DNA from 3 places in the Dyadobacter ginsengisoli DSM 21015 genome. Region 2 is predicted to be linked to each of the others. Evidence: riboswitches for the same ligand, from Rfam matches in the RefSeq annotation. Region 2 holds a riboswitch; each other region holds the start of a gene.
The links. Region 2 has a riboswitch for thiamine pyrophosphate ahead of BP71_RS25655 (TonB-dependent receptor). Riboswitches for the same ligand answer to the same signal wherever they lie in the genome.
Positions count from the first base shown of each region.

Region 1: it holds a riboswitch for thiamine pyrophosphate, as region 2 does, so the genes downstream of both, thiS (sulfur carrier protein ThiS) here and BP71_RS25655 (TonB-dependent receptor) in region 2, are expected to answer to the same signal.
Region 3: it holds a riboswitch for thiamine pyrophosphate, as region 2 does, so the genes downstream of both, thiM (hydroxyethylthiazole kinase) here and BP71_RS25655 (TonB-dependent receptor) in region 2, are expected to answer to the same signal.

Region 1 covers NZ_JCANTY010000004.1:113,528-123,929, reverse strand. Annotated here, with positions in the region: gene BP71_RS15725 (thiazole synthase) at 1-294, opposite strand, end outside; gene BP71_RS15720 (thiamine phosphate synthase) at 288-1,646, opposite strand; gene thiC (phosphomethylpyrimidine synthase ThiC) at 1,648-3,525, opposite strand; gene thiS (sulfur carrier protein ThiS) at 3,568-3,771, opposite strand; TPP riboswitch at 3,841-3,936, opposite strand; gene BP71_RS15705 (GNAT family N-acetyltransferase) at 4,078-4,581, shown strand; gene BP71_RS15700 (bile acid:sodium symporter family protein) at 4,708-5,814, opposite strand; gene BP71_RS15695 (RraA family protein) at 5,911-6,843, opposite strand; gene BP71_RS15690 (CocE/NonD family hydrolase) at 6,898-8,685, opposite strand; gene BP71_RS15685 (amidohydrolase/deacetylase family metallohydrolase) at 8,717-9,988, opposite strand; gene BP71_RS15680 (SusD/RagB family nutrient-binding outer membrane lipoprotein) at 10,157-10,402, opposite strand, start outside.
Region 2 covers NZ_JCANTY010000007.1:189,756-200,157, reverse strand. Annotated here, with positions in the region: gene BP71_RS25675 (type III PLP-dependent enzyme domain-containing protein) at 254-1,732, shown strand; gene BP71_RS25670 (hypothetical protein) at 1,844-1,969, shown strand; gene BP71_RS25665 (D-glycero-alpha-D-manno-heptose-1,7-bisphosphate 7-phosphatase) at 1,966-2,490, opposite strand; gene hemE (uroporphyrinogen decarboxylase) at 2,492-3,520, opposite strand; gene BP71_RS25655 (TonB-dependent receptor) at 3,548-6,004, opposite strand; TPP riboswitch at 6,070-6,166, opposite strand; gene rocD (ornithine--oxo-acid transaminase) at 6,239-7,501, shown strand; gene BP71_RS25645 (S41 family peptidase) at 7,498-8,889, shown strand; gene BP71_RS25640 (GH3 auxin-responsive promoter family protein) at 9,007-10,402, shown strand, end outside.
Region 3 covers NZ_JCANTY010000003.1:189,613-200,014, reverse strand. Annotated here, with positions in the region: gene BP71_RS11615 (sensor histidine kinase) at 1-1,102, opposite strand, end outside; gene hxpB (hexitol phosphatase HxpB) at 1,155-1,829, opposite strand; TPP riboswitch at 1,911-2,003, shown strand; gene thiM (hydroxyethylthiazole kinase) at 2,092-2,889, shown strand; gene thiE (thiamine phosphate synthase) at 2,904-3,557, shown strand; gene thiD (bifunctional hydroxymethylpyrimidine kinase/phosphomethylpyrimidine kinase) at 3,568-4,389, shown strand; gene tenA (thiaminase II) at 4,386-5,036, shown strand; gene BP71_RS11585 (TonB-dependent receptor) at 5,143-7,461, shown strand; gene BP71_RS11580 (pyridoxamine 5'-phosphate oxidase family protein) at 7,546-8,046, shown strand; gene BP71_RS11575 (YciE/YciF ferroxidase family protein) at 8,114-8,656, opposite strand; gene BP71_RS11570 (LEA type 2 family protein) at 8,874-9,791, shown strand; gene BP71_RS11565 (glycoside hydrolase family 127 protein) at 9,827-10,402, opposite strand, start outside.

The DNA of each region.
Region 1 (10,402 bases), on a different contig from region 2:
AATTTCGAGTTTGAGCCAGTTGGTTTCCAATGCCTCCCGGGCGAGCTGCGCCGCGAAAACGGCTTCCTTCGCGGTACGGACGCCGGAGGTATTGGGCAACAGCTTGATGCGTGGATGGGTCAGATGGCTCAGGATAGCGTCGGTGTCGTCGTGTACATCAACGCGGCGCAAAGCCACAGTTACCAGCTCGGAGCCCGAAGCTAGCAACGCCTCTTCCATCACCTGCGCCGAACTGAATTTGCCAGTGCCTGTAAAGAGCCTGGATTGGAATGTCTGATCTGCAATGGTCAACATAATGCTTGCTGGATTTGATGAACAGTTTCTTTTGGGTCGTCCGCACTGATGATCGCCGCGGACATTGCTACGCCATACACACCGGCCGAGCGAAGGATAGGGATGTCGTCGGGCAGAATGCCGCCAATGGCGATAATGGGTATGGATTGTCCCTTGTTTGCCATTTGGGTCAGCAATGCATGATAACCCGCTTCGCCGACAACGGGACTCAGGTTTTGCTTGGTACTGGTAAACCGGAAAGGGCCCAGACCGATGTAGTCAGCTCCTTCCCCAATCCGTAATGCAATGTCTTCCCAGGTGTTGGCGGTACCGCCGATGATCATATCGTCGCCTACGAGCGCGCGCGCCTCGGGTACAGGCGTGTCTGTGAGGCCCAGATGTAACCCGTAGGCTTCCACGGCCTGGGCTATGCGCGGGAAGTCGTTGATAATGAGTTTGGCGGCATAGCTGTCGCATAGGCGCGTGGCTTCCCAGGCCAATGGAAGTACTTCTTCTTCCGTCCGGTTTTTTACCCGCAGCTGTATCCACCGGCAGCCTGCTTCCAGTGCGAGGCGGACGCTGTCGATGTGCGACATCGTTTCGGTCTCGTTGGAAATGAAGTGCAGCCGATCGATCGTAGTTGGATAGCGCTGCGATGTGTCCTGCGCGCTCGCTGAGCCGCCGTCTGGCTCGACCATACCATCACTCCCTGCGCTCAGCTCCCCAACTCCAGGTTTTAATCCGGGGCCGGTACCCACCAAGTCCCAACCGCCAGGTTTCAACCCGGCGTAGAGGCGCCGGAGCTGTGCCAGAGCGTCCTTCGGCTTCTGCCAGATCGTGCCGAGCGCGGCCGCGCCATCGAAACCCATGTCCCGCACCAGCGCGAGGTTGGCGTGATCAATGCCTCCGAGCGCGATCACTTTTCCTGGAAACCCTGATCGTTCTAATTTAAAATCCTTTGGCATCGCGGCCCGGTAGCCCTCTTTTGAAATGCTATCAAAGACCGGCCCGAGAAAAATGTAACTGAAACACTCCGGCAATGTCCGCAACGTTTCCGGGTCATGGGTGGATGTGCTCAGTATGAATCCGGAAGCATACAATGCGGCCAGGTGTTGAGAAGAAACCGCATTCCGGGCAGTCTCCGTAAAATGCAGCCTCCGGATTCCAAACCGCCCGGCCAGGGTGTGGTGCTGATGCAAAGAAATATGCTCCCGCCAGGCAGGTTCGATCTCTGAAAGTAAGTCTGCCAGCTGTTCTTCCGAATAGCCGGGTTTTCTCAAATGCAGACATGACAGACCTTCTGTAAAAAGCGTATTGATAACATCCGCTTCGCCCTCCAATTTTTCGGGATGTGATATAACAATGAGTTCCATCCTATAAATAGATCTCGCTCCCCTTCTCGGCAAATTCACGCGCCTTTTGCTGCATTCCTTCCGAAACGGCTTCCTCGGTGACCAGTCCGTTCTCCTCGGCGTATTCGCGGACGTCCTGGGTGATCTTCATCGAGCAGAAGTTAGGGCCGCACATGGAGCAGAAATGAGCGATTTTTGCTCCTTCGGCAGGCAGTGTTTCGTCGTGGAATTCCCGCGCCGTATCCGGGTCGAGGGAAAGATTAAACTGATCTTCCCAACGGAATTCGAACCGGGCCTTGCTCAATGCATTGTCGCGGTATTGTGCGCCGGGATGTCCCTTGGCAAGGTCGGCAGCATGGGCGGCGATCTTGTAGGTGATTACACCGTCTTTGACATCCTTTTTGTTGGGTAAGCCCAAATGCTCTTTGGGTGTCACATAACAAAGCATTGCCGTTCCGAACCAGCCGATCATCGCCGCGCCGATAGCCGAGGTGATGTGATCATAGCCCGGTGCAATGTCGGTTGTCAATGGTCCGAGCGTATAGAATGGGGCTTCGTGGCAATGTTGCAACTGCTTTTCCATATTCTCCTTGATCAGGTGCATTGGAACATGGCCGGGGCCTTCGATGATCGTCTGTACATCATGCTTCCAGGCAATTTTGGTGAGTTCGCCCAGCGTTTCCAGCTCTGCAAATTGCGCAGCGTCATTGGCATCGGCAATGCTGCCCGGACGAAGCCCGTCGCCCAGCGAGAAGGCTACGTCATAGGCCTTCATGATCTCGCAGATCTCTTCGAAATGGGTGTAAAGAAAGTTTTCCTTGTGATGGGCCAGGCACCATTTTGCCATAATGGAGCCCCCGCGGGACACGATGCCGGTAATGCGTTTGGCGGTCAACGGGATGTAGCGCAGCAGCACACCGGCATGGATCGTAAAATAGTCCACACCCTGCTCTGCCTGCTCGATCAGCGTATCGCGGAATAATTCCCAGGTCAGATCTTCTGCCTTGCCATTCACTTTTTCCAGTGCCTGGTAAATGGGGACTGTACCAATGGGAACCGGGGAGTTGCGGATGATCCATTCGCGGGTTTCGTGGATGTTCTTGCCTGTGGACAAGTCCATAATGGTATCCGCGCCCCAGCGGCATGCCCAGACTGCCTTTTCCACTTCCTCTTCGATCGTGGAGGAAACCGCCGAATTACCGATGTTGGCATTGATCTTCACCAAAAAGTTGCGGCCGATGATCATGGGTTCACTTTCAGGGTGGTTGATGTTCGAAGGGATCACAGCCCGGCCTGCCGCTACTTCCTCGCGTACAAATTCCGGAGTAATGTGGCTTTTAGGCGTATTGGCACCGAAGCTGTGGCCAGGATGCTGTTGTCCGAGTACGGCTGCTTTCCCATTCAATTCCTGCATTTGCTGGTCAATCCGCTGGTTTTCGCGAATGGCGATGTATTCCATCTCAGGGGTAATGATGCCTTTTTTCGCGTAATGCAGTTGAGATACATTCCGGCCGGTTTTGGCGCGCAGCGGTTTGCTGTTATGGGCAAAACGCAGGTGGTCGAGTTTGGCATCGGCCAGGCGGAGACGGCCATATTCGGAGCTGATGGTATCCAGTTCCTCCACGTCGTTACGTCTGCGAATCCAGGCTGCGCGTAATGCAGGAAGGCCTTTTTTTACATCGATTTGAATATCAGGGTCGGTAAACGGGCCGCTGGTATCGTAAACCGTGACGGATGGGTTCTTTTCCAATGCGCCCGGTTTGCCGTGGATGCGGGTGTCCGTCAGCGCGATCTCGCGCATGGCCACTGCGATGTCGTGCAGCTGACCTTTGATGTATATTTTTCTGGAATTGGGAAATGGAGCCCGGGTAATGGTTTCCGGTGTTTTTTCAGTTTTCATAAATGTTCTGTTTAATGTTTGAAATGCGTGGGCATGCCGGGGCTAGCCGCCCTGGGTGGCGGTAATGAGTGTAACCTGGTCGTGAGGCCGGAGTAGGCGGGCGGGCCAATCGGATCTGGGAACGACCGATTGGTTGATGGCGATGGCGATGCCTTTGGCAGAGGTCGGAAACAGTTCGGACAAGAGTGCCCCTACCGAGCATGGCGCGGCGACTTCTCTGGACTGACCGTTGATTGTGATTTCCATTCCAAATTCAGTTTTGCGTAAAACCTTAGGAATGGACCTATTGGAAAGAATAACAGAGATACATTAATAACAGTATCTCCTGCTTTTCCCTTCGGCAGTACTAGCTGCATCAGGTTCAAAGGGTATGATCTCAGTCCGCATGTCGGGACACCCCTAAAGTTGAAGCAAAGCTATTCTAAAAACCCGATTTTCAAAAGAATTATAAAAAAACGTACAGCGGATGGAGGGAAGGACGTGAAATTTTCTAAAATTATAAGGTATTTTTGACCTTAATAATAAACCTAGATAACGACCTCTTTTATTTTGATGGATCTGATCATCAGAAGTGCCGCTCCTAAGGATCTGCCTTCGCTGTTAGAAATTATTAACCACGCTATTCTGAACACCACGGCTATTTATGATTACGAACCCAGGACCATTGAACAGCAAAAGGCCTGGTTTGAACAGATGTTCAATGACGGTATGCCGGTGATTGTTGCAGAGCTGGAAGGCGAAGTGATCGGTTATGGTTCCTACAATATTTTCCGTCCCAAAATCGGGTACAAATTCAGTGTGGAGCATTCTATTTACCTCGATGAAAAATCGCGGGGAATGGGCGTTGGCGGCAAATTGCTGGGGAGTCTCATCCAGCGCGCGAAGGAATCGGGACTGCACACCATGATCGGCTGCATAGACGCTTCCAACCGCGCCAGCATCGAATTTCACAAGAAATACGGTTTTGTGGAAAAAGGTTATCTCAAAGAAGTGGCTTATAAATTTGACCAGTGGCTTGACCTGATCTATATGCAGCTTTTGCTGGAAGAAGATTGATGAAGGAGGGAGGAAAGGAGAAGGGAGGAGAGGGAAAAGCAGAGATGTCAGTCTGAGCGGCCCGGTCGCTTCAGCATCACAATATAATAACAAAACGAGGCGCAGCTGAAACTGCGCCTCGCTTGTTTAATGGGCCCTGCCTGTTTCTACATAAGTATCTTCATCGCCGGTAGGCTTGCTCTGCCACCAGGAGGCGAGAATGGAACCGGTAATGTTCATCAATGGACCAAAAATTGCAGGTGCCAGACCAACAGTTGCCATTTTACCCATTTCTTTCGCGATCCCCGAAGCCAGACCGCCGTTCTGCATACCTACCTCGATAGCAATGGTACGGCAGTCGCGTTCGCTCATCCTGAACAGACGACCCGACCAGTAACCCAGCGTGTAGCCCGACAGGTTGTGGATCAGTACGAGCAGCAGCAATGCCGGACCGATAGACAACAGGCTGTCCCGGCCAGCGGCAGTGATAATCACGATAATGAATGCGATCCCGCCCATGGAAACCAGCGGCATGGCGGCATCGAGCCATTTTACCTTACCGCTGAAAAGCTTGTTGAATACCAAACCAGCGCCGATCGGGATGATCACCATTTTGATAATGTCCCACATCATGTGCAGGGTATCGATCTTTACGAAAGCGCCAGCGAGCATGCTCATCAGGACGGGTGTTACAATGGGCGCAAGCATGGTTGAAATGGCAGTAATGGTGATCGACAAAGCAAGATTTGCTTTTGCGAGATAGGAGATCACATTGGAAGCCATACCGTTGGGCGAGCAGCCGATGAGGATGATTCCTGCTGCGATCTCCGGCGGGAAACCGCTGAGGTTAGCCAGCGTATAACCGATGGTTGGCATAATAATAAAATGGCTTACAACGCCGATCAGCACACCTTTGGGCATCTTGACAACTCCTACAAAATCACCGAAGCTCATGGAAGTACCCATTCCGAACATGATGATCTGGATCAACGGGGTGATGAGCGCGGCCAATTTAAAGTCACCCACCGAGAGGAAGTGTTGCGGGTAATACAAGGCAGTGGTTACTGCGGCGAAAATGACGGTGGTGTAGGTAAAACCTTTCAGTTTTTCGTAGCCGCGGAAACTGATGGCAAGCGAAAGGAAAAACGCGATAAAAAAGGGACCGGCCGAAGGCAGGTTTCCGCTGAATGCCAGATAGAGTGCTATCAGCAGACAAACCGCAGCAACGCCGGACAGGAGCTTGTAAATATTCATATAAATGTATTTAAAATGCTATTTGAAAAAAGGGAAGAAAATTTCCTGTTCGCTTTACCAAACAGGAAATGCTGAAAACCAGGCCGGGTTACTCTCTTACCAGGTTCTTTTTTTCATGTATTCGTCGAGCTCCGAACGCTTCATCGGGATTTCGTTCGGATTTTTATCAAGCCATTTCAGAAAGTCGTTTTTTAACGTATCGCTCCATTGGCTGTCGATCTGGCCTGGCGTGTATTTGCCTTCTTTCAGCATTTGAATGCCAAACTTGTCACGCAATGCGATGAATTCAGCAGTTTGCACCACTTTTTCGACCATATGTGCAGGGATGAAAATCACGCCTTCTTTTTTCGCCAGTACGAGGTCGCCCGGCAGAACGATGGCCCTGCCGATTCGGATGGGTGTGTTGAGGCCTGTCAAAACTTCGTCTTTCAGGTAGGACGGATCGAAATCGCGTACAAATGCATTGAAACCGGGGATCTTGGATAAGCCATCCAAATCACGCACCGAGGCGTCGAACACGACACCGTTACCGGTTTTTGCAAAAATAGAGTTCGCCAGGTTGTCGCCGATCAGCGTTCCTTCCACGATCTTGCCCATACCGTCGGCCACATATACGTCTCCTTTGGTCAGCACATCGATCGGCCAGGAATTGGTATTGCCGATCCGGCCGTTTTTGGCGCCGCGATCCTTGATGTTTTTCTCAATATCGGGGCGTGAAGGCATGAACTGCGCCGTTACTGCACGTCCGGCGATTACGACATCGTCGTGCACGATCTTCCAGTTGCCTTCGAATTGGCAGTTGTATCCCTCGTTTTTGAGTACAACCCAGGCTTCTTCGGTGTTGATTTCCTTGGCACGGCGAACGAGGTCGTCGGAGATCTTGGGACGGCCATCGGGGAAACGCTCCCCTTTCCATTCGGAGGTCAGGAAAATGAGTTCTTCCTTGGGAATAGTTTGGGATTTTGCGGTTTGCAGGACTCCCAGGGTCAGGGTTAGGATCGTTGTTAAAGAGAGAATCGGTAATTTCATGAGATAAGAAAAAAGAGTTCAGCTAGAATGTGAGTGGATAAAATTAGGGAAAAATCAGTTACGGCTAAGGTCGCCGACAACGGGTAGCACGATATGGCTCATCCTGGCACCGCCGTGATGGACGGCTTGGCTGGCAACCCGGGTTTTGGTACTCGTGCCCAGCGGCTCTCCCGTGTTGGGGTTTCTGTCAAACTGCGGGAAATTGCTCGATGTAATGTCAACCCGGATGCGGTGGCCGGGCTGGAACACGTTGGCAGTTCCCGTCATTTCGATATCGTATTCGTAAACCTGGCCGGGCGTGAGCAATTTCATCTTATCCAGCCCTTCCCGGAATTTGGCACGGATAATACCTTCGGAAACCGGCATTGCGAAGCCGTCGGGATATACGTCGACCAGTTTGATCATCCAGTCGGTATCAGGCCCGTCGGTAGCGGCGTATAGCTTCATTTTGACCGGTCCGGCGATGGTCAGGGCCTTATCCAGAAATTCGCTCGTATATACGAGCACATCCTCGCGCTGTTCGAGCGGGCGCTGGTCGCGCGGGCCGGATAAGGTTGGTGTACCGCAGCAGTTGTTCCCGCCGGTGGTGGGTACCGGACTCCGCGGATCGTAGGTGTACTGGTTGGTCCCGGCTTTGGCAGGTTTGCTGAATGATAGCTTCCCATTGCCACGCACCGAATTGGCCGCTGCGTCGCCGTCGAGGTACACTTCCCTGAACTGCGTCGCGGGAATAGGCCAGTCCGTTTCGGCGCGCCATTGGTTCACACCCATATAAAAAAGGCGCACCGGTTTGTCGGTTTCTACGGCATTTTTAATGCCTTTCAAGTGGTAGTCGAAGAACGCGAGCTCGGTTTCGAACTGCTCAACGAAGGCGGCAGACGTAAAATCAACATCGCCGAATTTCTGTGAGGGGCCATGTCCCCAGGGCCCGATGATCATGCGGGCTCCTTTACGGGCTTCTGGCGTCGCTCCCTTATTTCTCATCCCGACATATCCATTGATCGTCCCCATGACGAAAATATCAAACCAGCCACCGGATACATAAGTGGGTACTTTGATCTTATCGAAGCGCTCTTCATCGCTGATGGCTTTCCAATAATCGTCGTAGCTCTCGTGCCTGATCCAGTCGCGGTAATGCTGCACGACTGAACCTGCACTCTTCAGGTCGCCGCTTTGCAGCGGTAAATGCATGAGCACATTGGCATATTTGAGTTCTTCGGGAGTGTAATTTTCGGTATGCCAATACTGGGGCAGCATGATGCGGTTGGGCATTCTCACGACGCCCCAGCCGTAGTTAAAACTCAGGCGGAAAGCGCCGCCCATGGTGATCCAGTTGGCATAGATATTCGTGGAGGCCAGCGACGGGAATGCTGCTACCAGGTGCGGCGGGTTCAGGCTCGCGGCCTGCCACTGGTTATGCCCGAGGTAGCTTCCTCCCTGCGTGGCGACTTTTCCATTGGAAAACGGCTGAGCGGCAGCCCATTCGATGGTGTCATAGCCGTCCTTGGCCTCATCCCGAAATGGCTCCCATTTACCATCGCTTTCGTAGCGTCCGCGCACGTCCTGCACCACCACCGCATAACCCCGCTGGGCAAACCTGATCATCGTCTGATGAACTCCGTCGCGCTGCGAGCCGTAGGGCGTGCGGGTAACGATCGTCGGGTACTTGCCCGGTGCTGCCGGGAGGTACACGTCCGCATACAGGATCACGCCGTCACGCATACGTACGGGCCTATGCCGCTCAATGCGGATCTCGTTCAGTGCAAACGCCGCCATTAGGGATGGAACGGACGAAAGAATGATAAGGACAGTCAGCAGGGTACGAAGGGGGGACAGCATCATCGCATTACACTTTTAGAGGTTTTTTGAAACACTATCTTCTGGAAACGACGATCGGGTTGGTCAGCCCATTCAGGTCATACACGACCCTGCCGGCGCGAATGGTAACTTCGGCTTCGAGTTTCTGTTTGCCCTGTACTTTGGAGCCGGTGTAATCGAAGAAGCCGAATGTACCGGTGTCGTTCATCTGGAACTTACCGTCGAGTACACGCAGTACTGAAACATCGGCTCGTGAGCCTACCGAAAGGTTGCCCAACTCTTCGCGGTGAATGGCCTGTGCGGGTGCCCAAGTGCTGGCTTTGATGACGCTCGGCAAGTCCATTCCCATCGCAAGGAACTTAGACATGACGTTGAGCATATCCTTCATGGCGTTGTTCATACTGCCGGTGTGGATATCGGTGCTGATGGTGTTGGGGTAAAAACCGGTTTTCACGGCCGGGATCGCCTGCGAGAATGCGAAGCTGATGCCGCCGTAGCCCACGTCGAAGATGATACCCTTCTTACGTGCCTCGTAAACAAATGGCTTCACTTTGCCTGCCGCTACATCCACGATCGGTTCGCGGCTGCTGAGCTGTCCGAAGCAGTGCGTGAAAATGTCGCCGGGGCGGAGGTGCTTCATGAATAGCTCTTCGATAGGCAGCACGGGCTGGCTGCCACCGAAATCGATCATGACCGGAATGTTGGCCAGCTTGCCCGCTTCCACGGCGCGGTCGGTCGGGGTCCAGTTGTAGCCATTGAAGTGGGCCAGCTTGATGCCGACGATGTATTCGGGATACTCCTTTGCGACTTTGGCAGTGGCAGCAGCGTCCATGTCCTCCACATTCTGCTCGTAAGTTCCCCCGCGCATGCCCTCTCCTACAATATTGAGGAATGAGAGTACCCTTGTTCTGGAAATGTCGATGGTTTGTTTCTTGAAATCGGGGAAGGACTTCCAGCCTGCGCAGCCTGCATCCACCACGGTAGTCACACCGGTACGGAAGGTAAAACCGTCTGGCGGGAGCGCATTGGGACCATTGCTGTAAGTCTGGTCCATTTTGGTGCCGTAGAAATTGTGCGAGTGAATGTCGATCAGGCCGGGCGTGACAAAAAGACCTTTGGCGTTCACCACCTGCACACCTTCCTTGGCGTCGATGTTCTTCGCAACCAGCATAACGGTATCACCTTTCAGGGCGACGTCCATGATGCTGTTGACGTTGTTTTTTGGGTCAATCACGTGGCCGCCTTTGATGACGACCGAATACTTCTGTGCATTCACGATACCGGCGCAGCAGAACAGGGCGGCGGCAAACAATACTTTTTTGATCATGGGGTTGGGGTTAGGATTATGCTATTATTGATAAGACAAAAAACGGGTTGAAATTCCTCATTCAGGGACGAAATTTTTTGGGATATAAAAAAGCGATACGGATTGCCGATTTTGGTCAGCAATCCGTATCGGTCATTTACTTGATGGACAGGCAGCGCATGGCCCTGCTTATTTATCCCACCAAACTACACTCGAAAGCGTATTTGTACCGCCCTGGCGTGTACGCGCTTCGTAAAAATTAACTTTGTTGTAAAGCTCCTCCGAATCAGGGATCACGAAGCGGGTGGGGATTTTGCCGCCGGTAAGATTACCGGGATAATTGGTCGGAGTCAGCTTAGGATAGCCGGTACGTCTCCAGTTCGAGAAGATCTCGTACTCGTCTTCCAGGAAAAGGGACACCCATTTCTGTGTACC
Region 2 (10,402 bases):
CAGGTACCGTGCCGGTTCTCACTTTGCGGCCTAAAACTAGGTACCCGCATAGAGGTTAGTCAATTAAAAAATTATTAAGCGGGTGTTTTTAGGTATGAACTTGGCAAATAGAGAGATAAATTGCTTCCGGATGGGAATGATTTGCCATTGATCCGTGTTTGGAAATGACACATATTCTGCCCAATTTTCGGGTCATTTTCGTTCCTATTTTTTAACACCCAATTCACTAATTGCCATAGCGACAAACAAATCAATGAAAAGCTACATTGACCTGATTCAGCAGACGTTCGAGTTTCCTACTATGGAGTTTAACGTCGATAATAATAAATTGCTGTTCAACAATGTACCACTGATGGATATCATCGAGGAACATGGTACACCATTAAAGATCAACTATCTGCCCAAGATCGGAGAACATATTGAGAATGCCAACATGTTTTTCCGGAATGCCTTTAAGAGACATAATTATAAAGGCACCTATACCTACTGTTACTGCACCAAATCATCGCATTTCAGTTTTGTGCTGGAAGAAGCTTTAAAGCACAATATTCATATCGAGACCTCTTCGGCCTTTGATATACCCATTATCCGGGAGCTTTATCGCCGTGGCAAGGTCAACAAAAGTACTTACATACTGGCGAATGGCTACAAACTGCCCCGCTATACGCAGTACCTGAGTGAGCTGATCAACGAGGGCTTCAATGTAGTGCCGATTCTCGATAATCTGAAGGAGATCGAATCATACGAGCAGCAGGTGACAGCCGATTCTGTGCATTTCGGGATGCGTATCGCGACGGACGAAGAGCCGAATTTTGCATTTTATACCTCACGCCTGGGTATCCGTTACAATGATGTTCAGCAGCTTTACAAAGAGAAGATCGAGCCTAATCCTCGCTTCAAACTTAAAATGCTGCACTTTTTCATTAACACAGGTATTAAGGATAGTGCATATTACTGGAGTGAGCTCACCCGCTTCATGTTCAAGTACTGCGAAATGAAGAAACTCTGCCCTGATCTCGATTCGATCGACATCGGCGGTGGGCTTCCGATCCAGACTTCTCTGCAGGCGGGCTACGACTACCAGCAGATGATCGATGAGATTATTGAGAACATCCAGTGGATCTGCAACAAGAACAACGTCCCTGTTCCCCATATTTTTACCGAGTTCGGAAGTTATACCGTCGGAGAAAGCGGTGCGGTGATTTACGAGATCATCGACAAGAAACTTCAGAACGACAAGGAGCTGTGGTATATGATCAACGGATCTTTTATCACGCAGTTGCCTGACTCGTGGGGTATGAACCAGAAATACATCATGCTGCCGATCAACAACTGGGATAATCCTTACCAAAAGGTGAACCTCGGCGGGCTGACGTGCGATTCGCAGGATTTCTATAATAGCGAAATGCACAGTGCCGATTTGTACATGCCCATTTTCGAGGATAACGAGTCACAATACATCGGTTTCTTCCACACCGGCGCATACCAAGAATCGCTCGGAGGTTACGGAGGGATTCAGCATTGTCTGATCCCCGCACCGAAACATGTACTGGTGGATCGCGACGAGGAAGGTCGCATTACCACCAGGGTATTTGCGGAAGAACAGAACAGCGATTCTATGTTACGGATACTGGGTTTTAAAGAAGAGCCGTTCGGTGCTCAGGACGTGAAGCCGGGGGAGGAAAAGGCTCAGACCGAGCCGGAGGAGGAATTGGCTGAAACAAAAATCTGATGCCGTATATAAAGTTCTTTGAATGAGTTCGTTATTAGTCTGGCTAAAACGCTCATTCAAAGAACTTATTTTTATATTTTTGTAGTGACAAAATTTTATACGAACTGGAAAATGAAAAAGATCTTACTTCTTTTGGCTGTTTGCGGAACATTGGCAGTTGCTTCCTGCACCAAACATGCCTGCCCTGCTTACGGCTCCGCGCAGAAAACGCAGCCGGCACCGGTAGTTAAGGCTTAATTTCCTTTCTCTAATATCAGTTTTGCCGCCGCAAGCAGATCGGCCGCGGCATAGTCTCCCGTCGAATGTTCATTGTGCGGGATAATGTGGATGGTTTTCAATCCCACATGTTTTCCTGCTTCCATATCCCGGTCCCTGTCACCGATCATCCAGGATTGGTCGCGGTCGATATCATATTTAGCCATCGCTTTCTCGATCAGTAACGAACCCGGCTTCCGGGACAATGAATTGCCCGAATAGGCTGGGTGGTAAGGGGAAAAATACAGATCATCCAGCGCATGATCCGAGGCGAGCTGCATGGCTTCATGAATGGCATAGACGTTTTCAGCGCTGTAAAGCCCTTTGGCAATGCCTGCCTGGTTGGTAATGACGATCAGCAAGTAACCCGCTTTTTTCAGCATTCGTAATGCTTCGGGGACGCCTTCGGGAATCACGAGTGCTTCCAGTTGGTACAGGTAATCCGGGCAATCTTCATTCAGTACCCCGTCGCGGTCGAGGAATACACATTTGTTCCGGGCCATATCAGCGTGAAGAGTATTCTTTGACTGATTCGATGAAACAGCGGACCTTGTCCGGATCTGTATCGGGGTAAACTCCATGGCCGAGATTGGCAATGTATCGCTGTGTGCCAAACTGGTCGAGCATATTCTTAACCTCCGCACGGATCTGGTCGTAGGATGCATACAGCACGCAGGGGTCCAGGTTGCCTTGCAGGGTCTTTTCAGGAATCAGTTCGCGCGACTCCGTAATGTCCATGTTCCAGTCGAGTCCCACCACCGAACAGTTCAGTTTCCCGATTTCTTTTCTTGCGAAGAATGCGCCTTTGGCAAAAACGGTTACCGGTACTTCGGTAATGGCGTCGCAAATCTGTTTGATATAGGGAAGCGAAAAAGCACGGTACTGTTCAGGAGACAAAATGCCTGCCCAGGAATCGAATAATTGCACAATATCAGCACCGGCGACGATTTGCGCTTTCAGATACGCGATCGTGCTGTCGGTGATTTGTTGCAACAAGGTATGTGAGAACTCAGGATCTGCATATAAATGCTTCTTTGCCACAGAGAAGGTTTTGGAGCCCTTTCCTTCCGTCATGTAGCAGAAGATCGTAAATGGCGCGCCGGCAAAGCCGATCAGCGGTACCCTTCCGGCGAGACCGTCTTTAGTAAGCTTAATGGCGTCCAATACATATTTCAAATCCGTTTCCGGTTCTGCGACATGCAGTTTTGAAAGATCTTCCAGGCTATGAACCGTCGAAGGGAACACAGGCCCGCGCTGCTCGGCCATTTCATAGGGCAATCCCATTGCCTCGGGGATGACGAGGATATCCGAAAATATAATGGCAGCGTCCACGCCCAGCAAATCGACAGGTTGTAGGGTCACTTCGGCTGCCATTTCAGGTGTAGTGGCAAGTTTGATAAAACTTCCGGCCTTCTCCCGGACGGCCCGGTATTCTGCCAGGATCCTTCCGGCCTGGCGCATCATCCATACGGGCGTACGTTCGGTTTTCTCCCCCCGTGCCGCCCGAAGCAAAAGGTCATTTTTCAATTTCATGCGGCAAAGGTAGGGAGAAAGTGGTTATCAAAACCTAAAATTAACCCCTACCAAAAAATTCCGGCCCGCCTGCGGGAAGTAGAAATTCTCCTGCGTGAGGGCCCCCCCGGCGAAGTAGCCGTAGGTGTAGCCGTTGGATTCGTAGTGCTCATCCAGGACATTGTTGACCAGTAGGTTGAAGGATATTTCATTCGCCCATGCCGGTTTGATCGTCCAGGAGAGACGGGCGTCGTTGGTGAAGTAAGCGTCTAGCTTACGGGTTTTGGTTGAAGTGTTATCCAGATATTGTTTGCCGACATATTTGGTAAGTAACGCAAGTTCGAGGTTCTTTCTAATGGTATACGTAAACTGGCTGCCGATAATCACATTGGGCGAAAAGGAGATGTCAGATTTGCCATGATTAACTGTATTGTACTCGCTGGTGTCATAGTTAATGATGTATTCTGTGAAATTCTTGATTTTGTTCTGACTGAATGTCGCATTGGCATTCCATTTCAGGAAGCGGTTGAATGCGACGGCGCCCTCCAATTCGATCCCGGTGCGGTAGCTTTTGGGGACATTCACACGCACCGAGCCACCGACGTCATTGATCTGCCCGGTGAGTACCAACTGATTTTTGTAGCTCATCAGATAGTAATTGGCCGAAAATGCCCACTTACCCTGTTGCGTCCTGAACCCGGCTTCCACGTTTTGCAAACGCTCACTTTTGGGGAACAGATTGGCCGTAGACGAAGTAAAATCATCGCGGTTGGGTTCGCGGTTACCAATACTGTACGACGCGTAAACCGAACTCTGGTCGGCGAGCTGGTACGTAAGCCCTGCTTTTGGATTAAAGAACGAATAGGATTGATCAAATGCAAGTTGCACCAGGTCGTTGTCTGTTCCGTGAATGGCGTGGCTTACGCGACGGTATTGAAGGTCGGCGAATGCATTCAGTTTATCGGTGAATTGATAATACAGTTTTCCATACAGGTTGAAATCCTTTTTCTTGCCCGTGCTGAAATAGTATTGATGCTCATTCTCGATGTTCCCGGCATTGCGCACCCAAATGATCTGACCATAGTGGTCACCGTCATACTGGTTCCAGCCACCGCCAAAGCTTACCGTCAGCTTTTTGAAGCTGTTATAATCGAATGAAAATGTGGTTCCGTAAAAGTAATTGTCCAGCCAGCGGCGACGGATGAGATCGGTGCTGGTAAGGGTGTCTTTGCCGACAATCACATTTGGAAGGTTGTATTTGCTGTAATCGTCACCGGCGCGGTATTGTTCGTAATAGCCAAGGCCTCGGACGAGAAACGCGTTCAGGTTGAAGGTTAGTTTGTTGCTTAGGCTATGCGAGGAAACGATCTGGTAGTGGTCCTGGCGATAGTTGTCGACCTCGTTTTTATAGGTGTAAGAGTTGTAAGTGCGATCGTCGGCATTGAGCAGGTTCTCGGAATCCTTGCCGCTCAGTCCATTCCGGTCGATGTAGGCAAGGATGCCTTCGCGATCGCCCCGCAATTTAGCTTCGGGTACCCCGTTCCACGACTGGTAAGTGCGTTCCTTACCCGAAAATACATTGACCCGCACAAAACTCTTCTTACCAAAATACCCGCCTGATAAGTAGTAGGAATGCAGTTCCGAAGAGGCGCGATCCACAAAGCCATCCGATGAAACCCGGGATAGTCGCGCATCGAATGTGAATTTGTCTTTGATTAATCCCGAGCCAACTTTCAACGTATTTTTAAATGTATTGAAAGAGCCGTATGAGTTATTCAACTCCGCATAAGCCGTTTCGCGAAACGCATTGGTATTGATATTCACCGAAGCCCCGAATGCACCAGCACCATTCGTTGAGGTACCAACTCCGCGCTGTATCTGAATGCTGCTCACCGACGATGCAAAGTCAGGCATATTTACCCAGAAAACGCCCTGACTTTCGGCGTCATTATAGGGAATCCCATTCACGGTCACATTAATCCGCGTCGCGTCGGAGCCTCGTATGCGTATGCCCGTGTAGCCCACGCCCCCGCCTGCGTCGCTCGTGCTCACGAGCGACGGGGAGAAGTTGAGGAGCACAGGCAGGTCCTGTCCCAGATTTTGTTTGTCGATGGCTGCCGCGGTCACGTTCGTATACGCCATGCCGGTTTTGTCGTTCACGCGGGTAGCGTTAATGATCACTTCGTCGGCCTGATAGGTGCTTTTATTAAGTTTGATCTCGATCTGGTGGGAGTTGCCCAATGCCACTTTGGATGTCTGGTAGCCGATATAGGAAATGTCCAGGGCCTCGATATTTTCGGAGATGTTTTTCAAAACAAAATTCCCATCCTTGTCCGTGCTCGCGCCGCGGATTTCACCGGCCCTGATGGTCGCGCCAGGCAGCGGTTTGCCGTCTTCGGCGTCGGTAACACGCCCTGAAATGGTCAGTTGGGCCTTTTGTGCCAAAGAGGAAAGTGCAAAAGCACTGAATAACAGCGCCAGCAAATAAGTAGTAATTTTTCGCATTGCGATCAATAATTACAACAGGCAGGGGCCACCTATCAGGAAGTTCGATAAAATGTATTAGAAACCAGCCGTTCGGCTTTCTCTCCCTACGCCGGCATTACCCGGATCAGGTTAAATGGGTATGATCTCAGCCCGTTCGGTAGGGCACCCCTTGAGATTATGCTGCAAAATTACTAAGCTTTTCGTTAATTTTACATAACTCAAAACGAACTTCTTAACTGATTGGATATCAAAATGACCAGCTATACAGACACGATGAACCTCAACACTTCCCGGTATGCGATGGAACTGGAGTACAGGTATGGCGCGCATAACTATAAGCCAATGCCCGTCGTTCTCGAGAAAGGTTTGGGCGTGCATGTGTGGGACGTGGAAGGGAAGCGGTATTTTGATTTTCTTTCTGCATACAGTGCGGTAAGTCAGGGGCATTGCCACCCAAGGATTGTCAATGCGATGATCGAGCAGGCACACAAACTGACACTTACTTCCAGAGCATTTTACAACGATCGTTTGGGTGAATGTGAGAAGTTTCTTTGTGAATACTTCGGTTATAACAAGGTCCTGATGATGAACTCTGGCGTGGAAGGAGGGGAAACCGCATTAAAACTGACCCGCAAATGGGCCTATAAGGTCAAGGGCGTTGCGGCCAGCAAGGCCAAGACCGTTTATGCATCCGGTAACTTCTGGGGACGGACACTGGCTGCTATATCGGCATCGACCGATCCTTCGTCTACCAATGATTACGGCCCGTTTTTGCCTGGCTACGAGATTATTCCCTATGACGACCTGAATGCTTTGGAAGACTTGTTCAAGAAAGACAAAGATATCGCCGGTTTTATGATAGAGCCCATTCAGGGCGAAGCAGGCGTGGTGGTACCGGAGGAAGGATACCTGAGAGGGGTTCGTGAGTTATGCACCCGCTACAACGTTCTGCTGATCGCAGATGAGGTTCAAACAGGTATTGGGCGAACAGGCAAACGGCTGGCTTGCGATTGGGAAGATGTAAAGCCGGATATTCTGGTTCTGGGAAAGGCGCTTTCCGGGGGAACTATGCCGGTGTCCGCCGCCCTGGCAGACGATGAAATCATGCTGACGATCGCTCCCGGGGAGCATGGATCGACCTATGGCGGTAACCCATTGGCCTGCGCTGTGACAATTGCTGCATTGCAGGTTGTAAATGATGAAAAACTCGCCGAAAATGCGGAAGCAATGGGCCGGATCTTCAGGGCCAGGATGAATGCGCTGCAAAAGCAATGTTCTCTGATCGAAATCGTTAGAGGGAAGGGATTGCTGAACGCGGTCGTGATCCAGGGTGGCGAAGATAGCGCAGTGGCCTCAGAGCTTTGCTATAATATGATGGATCGCGGATTGTTGTGCAAACCTACTCATGGCAATAAGATCCGCTTTGCCCCGCCACTCGTGATCGATGAGGCGCAAATGAACGAGGCTTGTGATATAATCGAAGAGGTATTTTTAGAAATGAATGGAAATTTATGAGACTGAGACTTTTCCTGCCCGTAATTTTGCTGGCTGCCTTTGTTCTTTCCTGTAAAGATAAGAATGTCGATCCGGCCAATGACAGTGAGACCAATCACTGGATTTATGACCAGATGAAGTACTGGTACTACTGGACAGACCACATTACCGCTACTCCGGATTACAGTAAGTCGCCCGGTGATTTTTTTCAGTCTTTACTTTATAAATATGATGCCACAGCACGGCCCGACGGGGACCGCTTTTCCTGGATGCAGGAAAGCGCTAAAGAACTCGAGGCGTCGCTGGGTGGAGAGTCCAAAACCAGTGGAATGGAATATAAGCTGGTGTACTTCCCGGCCAATACAAGTAATGTGATAGGGGTAGTGTTGTTTGTAATTCCGGATTCCCCTGCAGCGAAGGCGGGATTTGTCCGGGGCGACATTTTCAGCAGTGTGAACGGGCAGAAGCTAACCGATTCCAATTACAGTAAATTACTTAACACAGAAGACAAGACAACTTATACGTTAGCGACGATCAAAGACGGTGCACTTGAAGAAACTGCCACGAAGAGGGATGTGACGCCCATCGTGCTACAAGAGGATCCTGTCTTTTTCGATTCGTTATATACTATCGGTAGCAGTAAAATCGGATATGTGGTTTATCATCAGTTCATCCCGGAGCCTTACCAGGCGAACAATAAAGCATACGATAAAAAGCTGGATGCCCTTTTTTCCGACTTCAAGAACAGTAATGTCAATGCACTGGTGCTCGATCTGCGATATAACCCGGGAGGTTATGTCAGTTCGGCCATCAACCTGGCCAGTCTGATCACCAAAGCCACTGCGAACGACATTTTCTACTACAAGGAGTATAACAAGCAGGTGACGGAAACAAACCTGAAGAAATATGGAGAAGCCTATTTTTACGACAAATTTGTAGCCAAGAGCCAGAATATAGGTGCGGGTCTCAAACAATTGGTTGTACTGGTGTCGTCGCGTACGGCATCGGCCAGCGAACTACTGATCAATGGGCTGAAGCCATTTATGACCGTCACAATTGTGGGAGGTAAGACGGTCGGTAAGAATGTCGGGTCGGTTACATTAAGCGACGAGAATAACGGCATCAAAGTAGGTTTGCAGCCGATTGTCTCCAAATCTTTTAACAAAGATCACAAATCAGATTATCAAACCGGTTTCGACCCGGATGTGAAGGTCAGCGAGGGAAATATTCTTTATCCTTATGGAGACCCGAGAGACCCTTTGCTGGGCGAAGCGTTGTTTCAGATCACCGGTACGCACGTTATGCGCGAGGGGCGTAATGCACGTGTGTTACAGGAAGAAGCAAGCAACGAGTTTTCTTCCACAATCAGCAGAAAGGCGGGAGGCAGCAATATGTTCTTCGACAAATAACGATTTCCTGTCATGTTTCGCGAATGGTGAGAGAACACCCATGGACTGTTCTCTCACCATTTTTTATTGCTATTTTTACAAAAACGCAATGGCAGATTTCTAACTAATTGACATTCTATGAAGCTGGTAAATGATATGACTGTCTGGTTTTTGAAGCGTCGCTTCGAACGGATCGAACAGTTTATGAAGTACCCTGTCGAAACCCAGCAGCGCATATTTTCGGAGTTGATAGAAACTGCCCGTTATACCGAATGGGGCGGCAAATATAATTACGGGCAAATCAGGTCTGTGAAAGAGTTTCAGGAGCAGGTGCCGGTGTCGACCTATGAGGACTTGTATCCCTACATCGAGCGGGTTTTGAAAGGAGAACCCAATGTGCTCTGGCCGTCACAGATCGAATGGTTCTCCAAATCGTCCGGTACGACCAACGCTCGCAGCAAATTTTTACCGGTATCGCCGGAAGCATTGGAGGAATGCCATTATGAGGGCGGGAAGGATATGATGACCCTCCTCATCAACAACAGGCCCGACACCCGCGTTTTCGATGGGAAAGGCTTGTCGATCGGAGGTACTTTACACGCCAATCCGTTCGATGATTATACCCAGATCGGCGATGTGTCGGCGGTAATCATGCAAAACCTTCCGTCTTGGGCCGAATTCATGCGGACACCACCATTGGAAGTCGCATTGATGGACCATTGGGAAAGTAAGCTGGACAAGATGGCGTCGATCTGTTCGCAGGAAAATGTGACCAGCATTCTAGGGGTTCCTACCTGGACGATCGTTTTGCTCGATCAGATCCTGGAACGGACAGGCAAGAAGAATATGCTCGAAGTATGGCCTGATTTCGAGGTGTTTGTACACGGAGCAGTTTCTTTTGAGCCGTACAGGGACTTGTTTATGACAAAATATTTTCCGTCGGATCAGGTTTTGTATCTAGAAACATACAGTGCATCGGAGGGCTTTTTTGCCATTCAGGACGACATTAACCGTGTCGGAGAAATGTTGCTGATGCTGGATTATGGCATATTTTATGAATTTGTTCCCATTGAAGAGCTTGGCAAACCTCATCCGAGGGCGTTGCTGCTGGACGAGGTAGAAGTAGGGAAAAACTATGCTATGGTTATTTCCACCAATGCCGGATTGTGGCGTTACCTGATCGGGGATACGGTCAAATTCACATCGGTGTATCCTTTTAGGGTGAAAGTCAGTGGGCGTACCAAGCATTTTATCAATGCATTCGGGGAAGAAGTCATTGTCGAGAATGCCGATCACGCCATCAAAGTTGCTGCGCAGAAAACCGATGCACTTGTTGCGAACTACACTGCAGGTCCGGTTTATATGGGTGATGGCGCCCGTGGGTGTCATGAATGGGTCATAGAGTTTACCAGAGAGCCCGAAAACCGCGAAGAGTTCATCAATGCGCTGGACGAAGCTTTGCGGGAAGTCAATTCGGATTACGATGCCAAACGCTACAAAGACATGGCACTGACACGGCCATCGATCCATTTTG
Region 3 (10,402 bases), on a different contig from region 2:
CATGGTACGCGGAGAGCGTAATGAGTCGGTCGGTTTGGGTGGAGAATGCCTCAGACGCATTCTTGATGAGGTTAATCAGCACCTGCTGAATCTGGCTGGCATCGGCTTTGATTGTCAGCGTTTCCGGTTTTACAGTCAATTTCCACAGTACACCGGATTGGGTAAGATCCGTTTGCAGAAGCTGCAACACCTCCTGCAACGTTTCGGCCACACTGAGTGTTGCGAAAACCGGCTTGGGTAGAGTGGTGAAGTCGCGGTAGGCATTCACGAACTGCATCATGCCTTTGCTGCGCTTTTCGAGGGTGGATAGAGCTTCCTTCAGGTCGTTGACGGCCTCCTGGTCGGTCGTGGATCGTTCAATATCTTCATTCACAATCAGGCGCATGGTGCCTACCAGCGACACAATAGGCGTCATGGAGTTCATGATCTCATGCCGCAATACGCGTGTGAGGTTTTGCCAGGATTCAATTTCCTGCTGTTGTAATTCTGTTTGGATATTTTGTAAGACTACAATCTTGACCCACATTCCGCGCAACTGTATCGCAGCCGCCTGCAACGCAAGGGGCTGGTCGGAGGGAGTGCGGTATAGGTCGCGGACACCGGTGTCGAGGTCGGAAATGAGCTCGTACAGGCGCGGATGTTTGTCTTTGAGCTCGATCAACTGATGCAACCGGTAAATGCCGAGCATCCGTAATGCCGCATTGTTGATGAGGTTAACCTGCCCGTTGGCGTCGAAAGTGATCAGTCCGGTACCGATGTGCTGTACGATGGTATTCAGATATTGCAGGTTGGCCTCTTTCTCCGCCCGTGCCTGCCGGAATGCCAGCAATACCTCATTAAACTGCTGATTCAGTTCCTTGAACGTCCGGCCCATCTTGTTGTCTGACCGGAAGTTGATCGTGAAATCGGAGTAGCGGACGGATTCGAGGAAATAGGTCAGTTTACGGTTGACATTCGTGACGTACTGGTACAGCAGCGACGCCTGGATGAAAATGAAAATAGTGCCGAGAATGTACACCAGTGTTTCGTTGGTATGCTTGGATGCGAGCCACGCGAGGGCAATGACGCTCAGGACAATTACGAATATCCTGATCATAATCATAATACTAAAATGCCGGAGTCCGATCATGCAGGGTCAACGAAAAGGGTGTAGGTTAGTTTTCAATCACGCTCTGAGGCACACCCGACATTTCACGCAGGATGAATTTTTCAAGCGAAGGTATTTTATAGTGTGCCAGGTCAAACTTTCTGTCTTCAAAAACTTCCGCCGCAGGTACCGAGATCGTGATCATACCGGCTGCATGTGCCGCGCGCAAACCCGCGTGGGAGTCTTCAAATGCAATACACTCTTTGGGCGACAGGCCAAGCTTTTTAGCCGTAGTAAGATAAACCGCCGGATGGGGTTTGGTGTGTTCTTCGAGCTCGCCCGAATGCCAGGTGTCAAAATAGTCAATAATTTCCAGTCTTTTTAACACGCCTTCGATGAGGTCCATGTGGGATGCCGAGGCGACAGCCAGTTTGAGTCCCTGTTTTCTCAATGTTTTTACCAATGCGATGGCGCCGGGCATGGCTATTGCGTGGGCAAGGATATCATGGTGTGCTTTTTCAAGTATTTCATTTTCAAGCTCTTCGAATGAAGGGGTATTCCACGGCTGGATCTTATGGCAGAGGTCGAGGAATAGTTTGATAGATAGGCCAGTGCTTTGGATACGAAGCGCTTCGGTAATCTCAAAATTTACTTTTTGCATGGTGGAGCGGGCTGCTTCGGTCCACATAGGTTCCGAATCGATCAGTAACCCGTCCATGTCGAAAATGGCTGCTTTGATCATTATTAGGTGAGTGTTGTGTCTCCGCCGGTTTGGGTGAAACGATTTTTGATAACCACCCAAAACTACTACATTCGCAGGTAAGAATGGCTTTGGGGGTGTCCAAAAAGGACTGAGAGCATACCCTTTGAACCTGAAACAGTTGATGCTGTCGTAGGAAAAAGCGCTGGCCCCCGGGCTCCTTTTTAATTAAAACCTGCATACTGCAGGTGCAGTTCCCCGCCTATCGTCCATTCCGATCATTGACCAATAAAACATTAGAATAATGGGTATCCTACTCGAAACCAATCTTCAAAACCTGCGCGCATCGGCACCGCTGGTTCATAATATTACCAATTTTGTAGTCATGAACTTCACCGCGAATGCGTTGCTGGCGATAGGCGCCTCGCCTGTGATGGCGCATGCGGCCGAGGAGGTGGAGGATATGGTGGGCATTGCAGGGGCACTGGTGGTGAACATCGGGACGTTGTCGCCGCAATGGGTGGAAGGGATGAAACTGGCCATGAAAAAGGCTGCCGCCTCAGGCAAACCCATCATCCTGGACCCGGTAGGGGCCGGCGCTACACCCTACCGCAACCGCGTATTGACCGAACTGCTTGCGACGGCTTCGCCGACGATCATCCGTGGCAATGCTTCGGAGATTCTTGCCCTGGCAGGCGCCAACGTGCAAACCAGAGGTGTGGACAGCACGGCCGATTCTTCCGATAGTCTCGACGCCGCCCGTGCATTGAGCCGCCAGTATGGTTCGGTGGTGAGCGTCAGCGGCGCGGTTGATGTCATTGTATACGGGGAGCGCACGGCCTGGGTGTCCAACGGCGTCCCGCTGATGACCAGGGTGACGGGCATGGGGTGCACCGCCTCTGCAATTGCCGGGGCGTTTGCCGCGATTTGTGACGATCCGTTCGATGCCGCCGTATCGGGCGCTGCTGCGATGGGGGTTTGCGGTGAGCTGGCATATCGGAACGCGAAACTCCCCGGGTCGTTCCAGATTGCATTCCTCGATACGCTGGCCGAAATATCGCCTGCGCATCTGGCTGAACTCACCAAAGTGAAAATTCAATAATCCTCGTGCCTGCTATGACAACAATCCGCGAAAATCTTCTGCTTTACCTCGTTACCGACGAAGCGGCCTGCCTGGGCCGGGATTTTTACTGGGTAGTGGAGGAGGCTGTCAAAGGTGGTGTTACCTTGGTGCAGCTACGTGAAAAAGTGCTTTCCACCCGTGCATTTATTGATCGCGCCAAGCGGATTAAAGCTTTACTCGAACCTTATCATGTACCCCTGATCATCAACGACCGGGTGGATGTTGCTCTGGCCGTCGATGCGGACGGCGTTCACGTAGGGCAGAGTGACATGCCTTTCCGGATGGTCCGTGATTTGCTTGCCCCTGAAAAAATAATAGGCCTATCGGCAGAACGGCAAGAGGATGTCCTTGAAGCTGAACATTGGAATCTTTCCTATCTTGCCGTGAGCCCTTTGTTTGCGACACCTACCAAAGCGGACACCGAAACGCCATGGGGTATGGAGGGGCTGCAATGGGTACGGAAGCATAGCAGACATTCACTGGTAGGTATAGGGGGGGTGCATGCAGGCAATGCACGGGAGGCAATACGAAACGGAGCGGCAGGAGTCGCCATTGTGTCAGCTATCTGCAGCGCGCCTTCACCCAGTGCTGCCGCACACGATTTGAAAACGATCTTAACCACTCCTCAGTCATTTGTAAAAAATTAATACTCACAGCATGAACCGTTATCCTACCATATTGACCATTGCAGGATCCGACAGCGGAGGCGGTGCCGGCATACAGGCCGACCTGAAAACCATCACTGCCCTCGGCGCTTACGGTGCTTCCGCCATTACAGCATTGACGGCACAAAATACACAGGGGGTCAGGGCGATACATCCCGTACCGCCAGCCTTTTTACGGGAGCAGCTGGAAGCGGTGTTCGAAGATATTAAAGTGGATGCTGTCAAGATTGGGATGATCAATACCGTCGAGGCTGCCCTGGTTGTTGCCGGCATACTCGATCGTTTCAGGCCCGGTTTTGTGATTTTCGACCCGGTGATGGTTTCCACAAGCGGTTCGAAACTGATCCAGGATGAAACGGTGGCGGTATTGTGGCAGGAACTGTTTCCGCGGGTCAATTTGATCACGCCCAATCTGGACGAAGGGCAAATACTTGTTTCTGAAACCATCGACTCGCTGGACTCCATGAAAGCGGCCGCCACGGAAATGGTGAGCCGGGGGTGCAATGCTGTATTGCTGAAAGGAGGGCACCTGAAGGGGCCATCGCTATTCGATGTATTTGCCCAGAAAGGACAGGAAATCCTGACGCTCGAATCGGATTATATCGATAGTCCGAATGTTCATGGTACCGGCTGCACGCTTTCATCAGCGATCGCTACCTGGGTAGCCAAGGGCAATTCGCTGATTGAGGCGATAATTTTCGCCAAAGAGTACATAGCCGATGCCATCGAGTCAGGCAAGGATATCAGCACCGGACATGGACCAGGCCCCCTCAATCATTCATTTTCACCACTTCCCATGCAAATTATCTCATGAAATTCACCGATATACTCTGGGCAGAAGCGTTACCGGTTTTCGAGAAAATACAACAGCATCCATTCAATCAGGAACTGAAACAGGGTACTTTACCACTGGAAAAGTTCAAGTTTTACATCTATCAGGATTCGCTTTACCTGGCTGATTTCTCGAAAGCACTGGCAGTCGCAGGAACGAAGGCAGGGAATAGTCATGAGTTACTGGATTTTTTGCAATTTGCGCAGAACGCGATTCTTGTTGAGCGTGCGTTGCATTTGAGTTATTTCAAGGAATATGTGATTGAATACGATGGCGGGAAAGCGCCGGGATGTTTCGCCTATACCAACTACCTGATGGCCGTGAGCGCATTTGAGTCCTACGAGGTGGCGGTCGCCGCATTGCTGCCCTGCTTTTGGATCTACAAACGGATCGGGGACCACATATATGCCAACCAATCCACCCCGAACCCTTATCAGAACTGGATCGACGCCTATGCCGGAGAGGATTTCGCGCATTCGGTTCAAAAAGCACTGAACATCTGTGACCGGATTGCAGAAGCGGCTTCCGACTCCACAAGGAAAAAGATGACTGAGGCTTACATGAATGCTTCAAGGCTCGAATACGTGTTCTGGGACAGCGCCTACCGCCTGGAAGCCTGGGAAGTATAGAAGGGACTGGTATGGGCTGACCGCCGATCAGCCGACCGCTTAAAAATAATTGCAAATTTTTTAGGGTACCGTTTAGCTGGGTTGTCAGAAATGCAAACGACCAGCTATGAAAAATTTGATCATGACCTTGATCGCCGGGGCCATCAGTGCCCTGGCTTTTGCCCAGCAGCCGACGCAGACCGTTAAAGGTCGCGTCATCGATACCGAATCGCAACAGCCGGTGATCGGAGCCAATGTAATCGTGAACTCTGTTAATCCCATCATGGGTGGCGTAACGGATACCGAGGGGAATTTTCGCATTGAAAAAGTATCTGTGGGCCGCCATTCTTTTAAGATTACGAGCGTGGGTTATGACGACGCTTTTGTACAGGAAATCAACGTGGGTTCCGGAAAGGAAGTGGAGCTCAATATCAAACTCACAGAATCCTTCCGTGCTTTGAATGAGGTTGTTGTGAAAGCTCAGAAAGAAAACGGAGCACCATTGAACGATATGGTGAGCGTCAGCGGGCGGTCTTTTACCGTCGATCAGACGAAGCGTTTTGCCGCATCGGTGAATGATCCGGCCCGGATGGCCATGTCCTTCGCCGGTGTGGCTACGACCGATGACGGGAATAACCAACTCGTGATCAGGGGTAACAGCCCGAAAGGAATGCTCTGGAGGATGGAAGGCGTGGAAATCCCTAATCCGAACCACTTCGCACAGGAGGGTGCCAGCGGAGGGGGAGTAAGCGCGTTGAGTGCGAACGTCCTGGGCAATTCCGACTTTCTCACGGGTGCTTTCCCGGCTGAATATGGCAATGCCACATCCGGGGTTTTCGATCTCAAACTTAGAAAAGGGAACAATGAAAAACGAGAATATGCGATGCAGGCCGGTATTCTTGGACTCGATTTTGCAGCCGAAGGCCCCATTGGTACAAAGGGCGGTGCTTCTTATCTGGCTAATTATCGCTATTCCACCCTTTCTGTTCTTAATAAAATCGGGGTTAACCTTAATGGCGATGCTTCGATCGATTTTCAGGATGGGGCTTTCAAAATACATATCCCTTACGACGACAAAGTGGTGGTGAGCGTGTGGGGAATGGGCGGGCTCAGCACGTCGAAGGTTGATGATGAAGACTTTAAGGAGCAGTTTAAATCCAACCGGGGTATGGTGGGCGTCAACTACCTGCGTTACATCAACAACCGGTCTTATATGGAGAACATCGTGTCTTATGCTGCGACCAGCCAGACCGGTGATTTTTACGACAAAAATATCGATGCAACCTATCAGCAAAAGTTTGTAAATCAGGCATTACGGCTCTCCTCTCTATATAATTATAAGATCAACGCACGAAACACGGTTCGCCTGGGAGTGATCATCAATCACCTGGATTTTGACTTGTATGACAAGGACAACGAAGACGGTCCGTTCGAAATCAATGTGGACCGGAAAGGCAACACGCAACTGTTTCAGGCTTATGCGCAATGGAAGTCGCGTTTAACTCCAACCGTTACACTGAATGCGGGCATGCATGGGATGCTGCTGGGGCTCAATAACCATTATTCGATTGAGCCCAGGGTGGGTTTGAAGTGGGCGGTAGCGCCGCGCTCCACAGTAAGTCTGGGGGCCGGCCTGCATAGTAAAACCGAGTCTATCTCGACGTACTTCGCGCAAGTGAAAGTCTCGGATGATAAAACCGATTTGTTGAATAAAAATCTGAAACTAACCAAGTCTGCCCATCTGGTGGCAGGGTATGAGTTCCGGCCGTCTGCGAGCTGGCGGGTACAGGCAGAAACGTATTACCAGCACCACTATAACATTCCGATCGGTCCGCCGAACACGACCACGCCCTACTTGCTGCACAACTCGCAGTTGAATGAAATCAGTGGTTTTGTGAGCGATTCACTGACGAGCGACGGCAAAGGGCGCAGCTATGGGCTTGAACTGACAGTCGAGAAGTCACTGACGGCGGGCATTTATCTGATGAGCACCACCTCGTTGTACCAATCGAAATACACGGGCCGGGATGGTATCGAACGCGACAGCCGGTTTAATGGGAAATACGTGCAAAATCTGCTTGCCGGCAAGGAATGGCGGGTCGGAAAGAGTAAAACGAGCGTTTTTGCTGCAAATATCAAACTCCTTGCTGCCGGGGGAAATCGTACCACACCTATCGACCTGGAAAAATCACGGGAGAAGGGAAGAACAGAACGTGATTGGTCGCGCAGCTATTCGGAGCAGCTTCCACACTATTTCCGGACCGACCTGCGTGTGAGCTTTACGCGAAACAGAAAGCGTACTTCGTCGACGATTTCAATGGATATCCAGAATGTAACCAATCGCCTGAATGCACTGGACCGCTACTATGACAAGAAGAATGACCGCGTGAAACTCATTACCCAGACCGGTTTACTGCCTATTTTGAACTATCGTCTTGAATTTTAAGCTCTTGAAAGGCTTGACCTTTGGAACAGTTGTTTTAAAGCTCTTTGAATCAAAATAATTTCAACAGATCTAAAGACAATCGTTATGGAAAAGGATTTTGAAGATAATGGAGCCATTCAAAAGCTTAAATCGCTGGCCGAGGACATCAGATTCTGCATGTACACGACGTACGATAGCGGTCGGATCGAATCGCGGCCGATGACCACGCTTGATATCGACGGCGAAGGAAACGTATGGTTTTTTACCAGTCGCCACACCGAACTCGTCAAAGATGTACGCCAGGGCAGTCCGGTAACGTTGATTTATTCGGACCCGAAAAATAACAGTTACTTGAGCGTTTCCGGTACGGCGTCCATTGTAGAGAGTGAGCACAGAAAAGAGGAATTGTGGAGTGCAATGTCCAAAGCCTGGTTTCCGGGTGGTAAGGACGACCCGAATCTGGCGGTGCTTCGTGTTACCACGCAGGAAGCCGCCTACTGGGATAGTACTTCTTCCAAAATGGTGGTATTCTTTTCGATGCTCAAAGCGGTACTCACCGGTACCACACCGGATGGAGGTGACCACGGGAAGTTGAATCTGGTGTAGATGTATATAGATTGAATGCAAAAGAGGCGAACGGTTTTCCGCTCGCCTCTCTGCTTAATCAGCCTTTTTACTCTGCACTGGCTTCCTCATTCACATAGGCTTCTGCCAGCTCGGTCAGTTTATGATCCGTTTCCCCTTCCTGATTCAGCGTTTGTTGCAGCATATCGGCCACATCGGCATGCCCTAGTGTACGGGCAATGTTCCGCAATGTTCCGTAGGATGCAATTTCATAGTGTTCCACTTTTTGCGCGGCCATAATCAGTCCGCAGTCGCGTACCATAGTGCCTTTGTCGGTGCTTTCGATAATTTCGTTGGCTTCTTCGATGAGCCCTTCCATTGCAGCGCATTTCTTTGCCTGTGCTTTTTCTCCGATCTTACCGAAAATTTCTTCCAAACGGTTTGCGTGTTCTTCGGTTTCGGAGGTATGTTGTTCGAATGCACTTTTAAGTTCTTCGGAAGTGGTATTCTTAGACATTTTGGTAAGTGCTTTGGCCAGCTGTTTTTCTGCCCAATAAAGGTCTTTAAGCCCGTCTACAAACAGTTCTTTCAACTTTTCGCTATCGGTTTCGGTGATTTGTTTGGTTGTAGCTTTGCTTTTCGTCGCTTTCATGATCGTAATTTTAAATGGTTGTGGTTGTTGAACAGGTGAATGGCGGCAGCCACTCGATCGCGCGCTTTCTTCCAAAAGCCGTACCACAACCGCACAGCGTGAAATGGTGCCGAATGCTTTGCAACATGAAGACATTCCTACACATATACGTGTGGCGCGGGCGGGAAAACGGTGGGAATGCTTTTTATGGGTTGGCCGTCATAACCGGATGACACCAATGAGAAACAGGAAACATTTGAAATGGACGATTGTGGTCTTACTGCTGCTGGGCATTGCATTCGCGACCTGGTATTTTTTCAAAAAAGCCGATCCTGATCTCGTATCGGGACTGAAGCCCCGGGTAGACATGAGTATTTCACACATCAGCGACGTGACTGACAGTACTCTCAAAATGGAGCTCAAAACGTTGGTGCACAACCCACTTCCCGTAGGGATGCATGTGAGAAAGCTGAACTTCGTCGTGCGAATGAATGGACGGACCATTATCGAAGACCATTACGGAAAGCCATTGACCATCGGGGCAGCAGACAGCTCCCTGCTTATGCTTCCGGCCAAAGTGAAGATTCGTAACCTGCGGGAAGAGGGGGATCAGGAGGCAGCCCAAGGGCGTGACAGCGCCGATTATCAGTTTGAAACAGTGCTCTATTTTGAAAAATCATTTCTGGGTAAAGACTCGCTACGGCTGACCATCGACAAACGGCTGCCGCTGTATCGTCTGCCACAGGTCAGAATGGCCGGCTATGATTTTAAAAAACTGGGCTTAAAAGAATCAGATATCGTTGTGAAGATCGAGGTGACCAACCGTAACCAGTTTTCGCTGGAATTCAAAAATCCGGTTTATGCGATGGATCTGGGGAAGCAAAAGCGATTTGCGGAAGGTAAGGTTGCCGGTATCACTCAAGTGAAGGGACACAGTCAGGATATTTACGAAATACCATTGTCGGTTAGCCTTGGAAAAGTCATTAAAGCTGCCGGGCAACTGATCGGCCAGGGAAAGGAGCTGCCATTTACATTTTATTTCAAAAGCAGGATCGTTTCGGAAAATGAGGTCCTGAACGGGAGTGAAATGAATCTGATCATGGATGGGGAGTTGAAGGATATTGAGTCTTTTCAAAAAAATATGCAGAAAAAATAACATAACGGCTTCGGAGCCTCCGAAGCCGTTATCACTCACTGGCGGTCGAACCAGATTGTCATTTCATTCGCCCCCCGGTTGGCCCAGGCGTAGTAGGGAATAAGCGTAATGCTGCCCTCTTTTGATTTCAGCGCCTGAATGCCCCCCAATAGATCTTTCCGGTATTCGGGTGTAAAGTCCTGTGTTCCTGATATTTTGATGGAAAGCGCCTTGCCTCCGTTGTCATGTCCTTCTGCGCAATACAGAACCGGTCCGCGCTCGATGGCCAACTTCCCCTGATTGGATTTGATATTCGCATGGGAAACAATCCTTCGAACCGGCATATCGAGCTGCAATGTCACGACATCCCCCTTTTTCCATGCGCGGTTCAATGTGAGATAGCCTTTTTCCACCGCTGCGTCAATTTTCTTTCCGTTGATGGCTATTGATACAGGCTTTGCCAGTTTGTCTTCGTAATTATACAAGCCTCCGGGAATCGCTTCACCCGTTGCCCAGCCGGGAATGCGGATCTGTAACGGGAATGTGATGGTTTTCGAGGGATCAATGTGGATCCGGATATCGCCTTCCCAGGGATATTGCGTTTGTTGTGCCACCTCGACCGGTGTGTTTTG